One region of the Paenibacillus sp. FSL R7-0302 genome, then DNA from elsewhere that is predicted to be linked to it. Evidence: riboswitches for the same ligand, from Rfam matches in the RefSeq annotation. Region 1 holds a riboswitch; the other holds the start of a gene.
What was found. Region 1 has a riboswitch for glycine ahead of gcvT (glycine cleavage system aminomethyltransferase GcvT). Riboswitches for the same ligand answer to the same signal wherever they lie in the genome.
Positions count from the first base shown of each region.

Region 2: it holds a riboswitch for glycine, as region 1 does, so the genes downstream of both, MKY96_RS29900 (amino acid permease) here and gcvT (glycine cleavage system aminomethyltransferase GcvT) in region 1, are expected to answer to the same signal.

Region 1 covers NZ_JBBOWB010000002.1:1,388,598-1,393,016, forward strand. Annotated here, with positions in the region: gene gcvPA (aminomethyl-transferring glycine dehydrogenase subunit GcvPA) at 1-472, opposite strand, end outside; gene gcvT (glycine cleavage system aminomethyltransferase GcvT) at 469-1,593, opposite strand; glycine riboswitch at 1,675-1,774, opposite strand; glycine riboswitch at 1,778-1,875, opposite strand; gene gcvH (glycine cleavage system protein GcvH) at 2,060-2,452, shown strand; gene MKY96_RS31860 (hypothetical protein) at 2,551-3,183, opposite strand; gene MKY96_RS31865 (flagellar motor protein MotB) at 3,268-4,164, opposite strand; gene MKY96_RS31870 (flagellar motor protein) at 4,161-4,419, opposite strand, start outside.
Region 2 covers NZ_JBBOWB010000002.1:926,145-930,563, forward strand. Annotated here, with positions in the region: gene MKY96_RS29890 (ABC transporter permease) at 1-341, opposite strand, end outside; gene MKY96_RS29895 (DUF5643 domain-containing protein) at 586-1,521, shown strand; glycine riboswitch at 1,685-1,764, shown strand; gene MKY96_RS29900 (amino acid permease) at 1,902-3,278, shown strand; gene MKY96_RS29905 (helix-turn-helix transcriptional regulator) at 3,313-4,260, shown strand; gene MKY96_RS29910 (DinB family protein) at 4,330-4,419, shown strand, end outside.

The DNA of each region.
Region 1 (4,419 bases):
GCTTCTTGCGTTTGGTGGCGCCTGCGGCCAGCACAGCCGCTTCGGAGAAGGCGGTTGCGCCGTCATACATACTGGCATTGGCAACCTTCATTCCGGTCAGCTCACAGATATACGACTGGAATTCAAAGATCGCCTGAAGCTCCCCCTGACTGATTTCCGGCTGGTAAGGAGTGTAAGCAGTATAGAATTCCGAACGGGAAATCACATGGTTGATGACAACCGGAACATGGTGATCATACAATCCGGCGCCCAGGAAGCTGGTGTGCGTGTCGAAGTCGGCATTCTTGTCAGCCAGACCCTTCATATGGCGAAGCAGTGCGTATTCGTCCAGAGCGCCGGACATCGGCATCGTTCCCTGGTAGCGGACGGACTGCGGAATATCGGCGAACAGCTCGTCGATGGACTGGATGCCTACGGTTTCCATCATTTCTGCACGGTCTTGCTCAGTCATAGGCAGATAGCGGTGCTTCATTGCGGCTTCACTCCTTGGCTTCTTTTGTAGAATGGGGCTTTGATGACGGCAGCCTTAAGCTGCTTGCCGCGAATCTCCACATACACCTCTGTGCCGATCTCCGTATAGGCAGCATCCAGCAGGGCAAGTCCGAGATTCCGTTTCAGTGTCGGGGATTGGGTGCCAGTCGTTACTTCACCGATCTTGACTCCGTCCGCGTACACGGGGTAGTGGGAGCGGGGAATGCCGCGGTCGATCATCTCCAGGCCCACAAGACGCCGGGGCAGACCGGCTTCCTTTTGCTTCAGCAGGGCGTCACGGCCGATGAAATCCCCTGCATCCAGCTTCACGAAGAACTGGACACCGGCTTCAAGCGGCGTAATATCCGCCGACAGCTCCTGGCCGTACAGCGGCAGCTTGGCTTCGAAGCGGAGCGTATCGCGTGCGCCGAGTCCGGCGGGAGTCAGGCCATGGGGTGCGCCTGCGGCCAGCAGGCCGTTCCAGAGTGCTGCTGCTGTATCTGCGGGAGCATACAGTTCGAAGCCGTCCTCGCCAGTATATCCGGTACGGGAGAGCAGGACGGTGACGCCGCAGATTTCAGCGTGTTCGATGAAGTGGAACGGCTTAAGCTCTGTTAGAGACACCTGCGTGACCTTGGACAGAATCGTCTCTGCCAGCGGTCCCTGCAAAGCGAGCAGCAGCGTCTCATCCGAGATATTCTTCAGGGTGACACCGCTGAATTCAGCGGTAAGATGCTCCTGCAGCCACTGGAAGTCCTTGTCGATATTCGACGCATTGACGACAAGCATGTAACGCTCCTCACCCAGCCGGTATACGAGCAGATCGTCCACCACTCCGCCGCTTGGATAGAGCATGAGAGTATACTGCGCCGCGCCGTCTTTCAGGCGGCTGACATCATTCGTGGTCATTCTCTGGAGGAAGGCTTCGGCGCCCTCTCCGGTAACCATGAATTCCCCCATGTGGGAGACATCGAACAGTCCGGCCTGATTGCGGACGGCTTCATGCTCCTTCACGATGCCTGTGAACTGCACCGGCAGCTCCCAGCCGCCGAAATCAATACATCTGGACTCCGCATAAGCGGCATAGAGATCATAAAAAGGTGTTCTTCTCAAAGACTCCATCTCGTCACTCCCTTGGCTTTGATTACATACGAAAAAGGACAGGCGAAAGCCATTATGCACGCATGCATAAATGGACTTTCGCTCTGTCCTTTGTACCTGAGAGTTACCCTGCAGCTGTTGGTGCAGGTTTCCCCGTTGGTGATCCGTGAGCCTATGCTACAGGCCTGGATGCTCTCCAGAGATGCGTCCGGCAAAGGTCCTTTTGCCTGAGAGATTCACCCATCCCGGGCTTACTCCTTCGGCGCTGTCTTCCTGTGAGACAGTCTCTCCCTATGCCATCATTCGCAAACCATATGTTTTTCTACTGACTCCATTAAACCGGGTAACCCTCCGCCCTGTCAATCAAAAAACGTCAAAAAGTTGACAAATTTAATTTTACTGTCAGTTATATTGACATTAGGCAAGCCGATAACTTAGGCTATAACTAAATTTAGAACTCCAATTACGGAAAAGAGGCGGCTTGGACATGAGTGAAGTGCTTGACAACCTGCTATACAGCGAAGAGCATGAGTGGGCGCAGCAGGGCGAGGGACGCGTAGTACGTGTAGGGATTACGGATCATGCGCAGCATCTGCTCGGCGATATCGTGTTTGTAGAATTCCCGGAAGTCGGCGCGGCGATCTCCGCAGGCGACAGCGTGGGCAGTATCGAGTCCGTGAAGACGGTATCAGAACTATATTCACCCGTATCCGGTAAGGTGACCAAGATCAACGATGCGCTGGAGGCCAGCCCGGAGCTGATCAATGATCAGCCTTACGGAGACGGTTGGATTTTTGAGCTGGAGCTGGACGCAGAGTTCGCAGAGGCAGTAACCGGCCTGCTGGATGCGGCAGCGTACAAGGAACTGGTTGGGGAATAAGGCTTAGCTTATTTACGAAAGCGGCTGAATACGGCAGACTTCTCTTTATTACATTATATGTTACTAATGTGAGAGGTCTGCCTTTTTGCGTCTGTATATCATTCTGGATACCCGAGCAGACCCGGATACAGGCCCGGAGCCAGATGCCACAACAGGGGCAGAAGAGCCAGACCCGCAAGGGAAAATGCAGAGCACAACAGCAGGAAACGGTATCTTTTTCGCGGACGGGTGGCGGGCTTGAGCACGAAATAATACACTCCGGCTGAATAAAACGGGAAAAGCACGGCGGCAGACATCCCCATACAAACGATAAATGTAGCTTCCCCGGCAGAACTGGGGATCATGGCTTCCGGGTTATAGACCGGATTGACTTGTAAAAAGAGGAGAAGAAACGTCGAATACGCGCTCAGCAGAAGCAGGGGGAAACAGCGGATCCGCCCATTCCCGGACAAGCCGTAGAGCATCCACCAGACCCCGAACCAGGCCAGGGCGAAGATAGCTCCGGCAATAAGGTAATCAGCGCCAATGGCAATCAGCTTATCCAGCGGGTAGACGCGGGCCAGGTCTCCCCAGAAGTAGCGGGAGGAGAAGAACTGCATGAAGGCGGCAAAAAATCCGACGAAGAGGGTAAGTATCCCTTGGGCAATAATGATCATGATCAGCGAAACTGCCAGCCGCAAAAACCTTAAAAACCCTGCGGCCTCCGGCGCCGCTCTGTTTGTATCCTGCATAGCGGTCTATCTCCTTATATTAGCAAATGGATATATGCTTTTGCCGCCTGCCGGTATCTGAGCTGATTCGCTCGCGGTTACGTACTATTCTTCCTCCTGAAGCTGACGCAGCACAATGAGTTCGACCCGGCGATTCTTCTGTCTGCCTTCGGCGGTAGCATTATCATATGCAGGTCTGGTATCCGCGTAACCAGCGTACTGGAAGGAATCAGGGCTAAGGCCCTCGTTATCCAGGAAAAAGCGCAGCACAGATAATGCGCGGGCGCCGGACAGCTCCCAGTTATCCGTATATTCCGAAGCGGCGGTTACCGGAACATTGTCAGTGTGGCCTTCGATGCTGATGGTCGCGCCGATGCCGCGGAACAGGCCGGAGAGCTGGCGCAGGGCAGGGAGTGCAGGCGATTTCAGCTCAGCCTTACCCGCATCGAACAGGAAGCGGTCACTGAGCGTGATCGCAATGCCCTGCGGCTTATCGGCAACAAAAATCTGCTCACCCAGGTTATTCTCCTCCACGTATTGGGTGATAACCCCCATAAGCGCAGTCAGCTTCGCCTCCTGTTCCCGAAAAGCAAGCTCGCGCGCTGAAGGCTGGTGTGCAGCCCCATCTCCTTCTTGTCCGGCTGCAGGAGTATCTGCCCCGGCTCCATCCGTCCCGTCCGCATTCGCAGAATCTGTGGCCGAAGGACCGCCAGCCGTTCCGCCGTCTTCATTATGCCCCTTCGCGACGCCAGTCCCTGTGTTTCCCTGATTGCCCTCCAGCACGCCGCTTCCGCCCTCCAGTACTGTACTTCCGCTTTTGAAGGTATCCGATAAGGAGCCGCTGACAATGGCATATTTCTGCGAGTCGAGGCTGCTCATGGCATACAGAATCACGAAGAAAATAAGCAGAAGCGTGATCAGATCCGCGTAGGTAATCATCCAGCGGTCCCGGCTCTCCTTACCTGCGGCGGCGCGGTGCTGCCGGCGGTTTCTTTGTCTCATAGCGGGTCTCCCGGACTGGTGCTGGCGCTGCGTTTAGGGGCGTCTGCCAGGAAGGGGGCCAGCTTTTGCCGGACGAGATGCGGGTGATCCCCGTTCTGCAGGGACAGAATGCCAACAAGCAGCATCTCCATGGTGCCCAGCTCACTTTGGCTGCGGGATTTAATTTTGGAGGCAATGGGTAAAAAGAGTAGATTGGCGCTGGCTACGCCATAGAGTGTTGCTGTAAAAGCTACGGCAATGGACGCGCCCAGATTC
Region 2 (4,419 bases), 460 kb from region 1:
CGCACCTCATTGATCGCAATCGCCAGCGAGACGGAGAGAATGAGGCCTGAGATAATGAAGACCACATTGTAGCCCACGGTGTTGATGGTCACGCGCAGGGCGTCAGAGGTGGCGAACAGGAACCGGAAGTTGTCGAGCCCGGCCCAGGGACTGCCCATAATGCCGTCCACGTAGTTGATGTTCTTGAAGGCAATGAATAATCCGAACATTGGAATATAGCAGTTGATGAAAAAAATAATCGATGTGGGCAGCAGCATCAGCAGCAGCACCCGGTATCGCACGATATTGTGCAGCAGACGGCCGAAACGGCCCTGGGGCGGTGTCGCTAACTTGGTGTTCATAGCTTGTGGTGCGGGATTTGCCATAAGTTCTAACCTCACTCTACTTGTTCTGGATGAATTTATTATATTAGAGCGGTTGAACCGAATTCTCTCTTGCAAATGACCCTGTTTATTCAAAAATGACTTTGTGCAAGTAGGAGGTTATTCTGCGCTCCTGTCACAAAATAGCAGCAGGTGAACGTTATACCTGTATATTCTTAATAAGCAAAGGAGAGAAACTATGTACACGATCAGCTTAAATACGATGAAGAAAGCAATTATAGCAACAGCAGTAACCGCTGTACTCGGAGGGACAGTTGTCGGCGGGGGATTCACTGTACCCGTAGCGGCGGCAGCCAATGTCAACAAGGATGCTAAGGCTGACAGCGCGTTCGCGGCCAGCGACAACGCCACTCTGAAGGCTATTTTCCAGAAAGGGCTTGCTGCTGCCCCGAATCAGGCCGTGACCCAGGAAGGGGTGACCCTGACTCTAACCGATCTGATCTATGACAGTAATCAACTTATCGCAGGCATCCGGCAGGAGGGAGGGACGGTGGACAAGAACGGTTCTTTCATGGACCAGACCAGGAATGTGGACGTGTTAATCAATGGGAAAAAGCTGCTGTTTGATACTTCCATCATTCCCAATTTGGAAGATACGGACACAGCCTTGATCTATTTGAGTAAGGGAGCCATGAAGCAGCAAATCCCGGACAAATTCGACCTGACGCTGAAGGCATACGCCAACGGGGTGAAGGAGCCGTTTATTTTCAAAGTTCAAGTGAACAAGCTGGGGACCCTGTTAAGCCTGAAGCCGGGCGTCTCCAAGAAGAACAACAAATTCAATTATACGGTGAATTCCTTCGAGATGACCGCGTTAACGATGTCTCTGCAGGTGACCTTTAAGGGGGAAGTTCCGGCAGCGGCCAAGTCCAAGGTGAACAACCCGGAAAGAATGTTATATGACCTTGTGGACGAGAAAGGAAATGTGATTTCGCCATGGGGCAAGCCGTTTGAGAAAGTCCGGACAAGCGGTACCGAGGAACAGAACTATAGTGCATTCCCAGCCGTTCCGAAGTCCATTAGCGTTAAGCCTTTTACGTATTCCAAAGATTCCAGCGGGAAGATGTTCAAAGACAAGCAGGGCCAGTGGGCTAAAACTTATTATAAAGACCTGGAAACCAAAATTACGGTTAAATAACTTGCAATGAAGCAGTGCAGGACACCCGGCGATGACCAAGAGAGTAACAAATGATATTGACAGAAGTCTGGACTGTGCATAGAATTGAAAAATATTTACATGAAGTCAGCTTCAAATAATTAAATATTCGCAAGCTATGAAGGCTATGGATCACACTATAGCTGGAGCAGCTTCTGGAGAGACTGCGGGGAACCGCAGCGCCGAAGGGTTCACAATCTCAGGCAAAAGGACAGAAGAGTACCGGATTTGTTTTTTGCCGTGCGGATTAGCCGCTGCTGCAGAAGCTTATTTGGAACTTCTTATGAACCGGGAGATTGGATGACATCCAGTCTCCTTTTTGCGTTATTTACAGCGTTGAATTCATTAAGGGGGAAACAGGTATGGCACAGACAGAATTAAAAAGAGAGCTTGCGAACCGGCATGTTCAGCTAATCGCCATCGGAGGTACGATCGGCACAGGATTATTCCTGGGCTCAGGCAAGGCGATTCAGCAGGCCGGGCCTTCCATTATGCTCACGTATCTGATCGTGGGGATTGCCGTGTTTTTTGTGATGCGGGCGCTGGGGGAGCTGCTGCTCTCGAAGGCGGGGTATCAGTCTTTTACAGACATTGCTGAGGATTACTTGGGGCCGCGCGCGGCCTTCATTACAGGCTGGACCTACTGGTTCTGCTGGATTATGACGGCGATGGCCGATGTGATTGCGGTGGGTGTCTATGTGCAGTACTGGTTCGATATTCCGCAGTGGGTGCCGGCCGTGATCTGCCTGATCATTCTGCTCGGGCTCAATCTGCTCACGGTCAAAAGCTTCGGCGAACTCGAATTCTGGTTTGCTCTGATCAAGGTGGTTACGATTCTGGCTCTGATCGGCCTGGGGATTGTCCTGCTGGTGACCCAGTTCAAGACGGATGCAGGCTCAGTGTCGGTCCGCAATCTCTGGGAGCACGGGGGCGTGTTCCCGAACGGGGTGAAGGGCTTCCTGTTCTCCTTCCAGATGGTGGTATTCGCCTATGTCGGCGTGGAGCTGGTGGGGGTATCGGCAGCGGAGACGGCTAATCCTGAGAAAAACATCCCGTCCGCGATCAACAAAATTCCGCTGCGGATTCTCTTCTTCTATGTCGGCGCGCTCTTCGTGCTGCTGTGCATTAATCCCTGGACCCAGCTTAGCGCGTCTGAAAGTCCGTTCGTGCGCACCTTCAGTCTGGTCGGCATTCCCGTCGCTGCGGGCATTATCAACTTCGTTGTGCTGACCTCGGCGGCCTCTGCCTGCAACAGCGGGATGTTCTCGACCAGCCGGATTCTCTACAATCTGAGCAGACGGAATCAGGCCTCCCCTCAGCTCGGTAAGCTGAACCGGAATCATGTACCTGCGAATTCCCTATTCATTTCTACTATAGTGATCTCTGCCGGGGCACTGCTCAGCAAGCTTATTCCGGGTCAGGCCTTCGGCATCGTGACTACGATCAGTGCCATTTGCTTCATCTGGGTCTGGGGCGTTGTGCTGGTCTGTCATATCAAGTATAAAAGGAACCGCCCGGACTTACATGCCGCTTCCAAATTCAAAGCGCCGTTCACCCCGGTAATTAACTATGCTGTCCTGGCGCTGTTCGCCACCATTCTGATCATCATGCTCTTTGCCGATGAGACCCGTCCAGCGCTGCTGTTCACCCCGCTCTGGTTCATCCTGCTGTTCGTTCTGTATTCCATTCGAAGCCGTAAGGAGAAAAGTGAACAGGAAATCAGTATAATCAATACATAAACTGATTTCAGGATGAAGAGGGTGCAGCCGCCGCATGAACAAGACAGACCGCATGTTAGCCATCGTACTGGAGCTGCAGCGCAAAGGGGTCGTACGGGCAGAGGATCTGGCGTCCGTCTTCGAGACGAGTGTAAGAACCATCTACCGCGATATCCAGGCGCTTAGTGAAGCCGGAGTGCCAGTGGTAGGAGCTACGGGTCAGGGATATTCACTGGTAAAAGGGTATTTCCTGCCCCCGGTCAGCTTCACGGCCGAGGAGGCAGTGACCCTGCTGATCGGAACGGATTTCGTGGAGCAGCGGTTCGACACTCAGTATGGTCACCAGGCCTCCGCAGCAGGCCGGAAGATTGAAGCGGTTCTGCCGGATGATGTCAAGGAGAATGCCGCCCGCATCCGCCAGAGCATCCGGCTGCTGAGTACCCGTAAAGATAGGCTGCAAGGACAGGAGAAGGAGTACATGGAGCAGATCCGACGCGCGATTCTGGAGCAGCGGAAGATCAGCTTCGGGTATACAAAGGGCAGACAGGAAGCTGACGGAAGTCACCGCAGTGTCCGAACCGCCTCGCCGTATGGACTTGTCCTGAACAGAGGCGCATGGACCTTGGTGGCCTGGTGCGGGCTGCGGCAGGAGATCCGTCATTTCCGCTTATCCAGAATGAGCGGGCTTACCATTCTGGATGACCGGTTCGAAGCACCTGCGGATTTTGATCTGCACGAGTACCAGCCGGAGGATGACCGCCATGTACGCGTGTGCATTTTGGTTCAGCCGGAGATAGCGGGCAAGGCGGCTGAATCCGGGAACTTTTATCTGGAGGAAGTGGAGGACCGGGCAGACGGCAGGCTTATGACCTTCCGCGTGCGCCAGCCCGAGGACCTGCTGCAATGGGTGCTTGGCTGGGGATCGGGGGCGGTTGTCCTGGAGCCGGAAGCCTTGCGGAAGCTTGTGCGGGCCGAAGCGGCGAGAATGCTGGAACGCTACTGACATAACGTTGTCAGGAGCGGTTGTGTATATTCAGGGCAGACCGAGGAATAAAGGAGCTGCCTGAATATTATGAATAAGAATCTTATAGAAGCTTTAGAGCATTTTGAGAAGACTGCGAATCACTATCTTATGGAATTAGATACCTTCAGTATGGAGCAA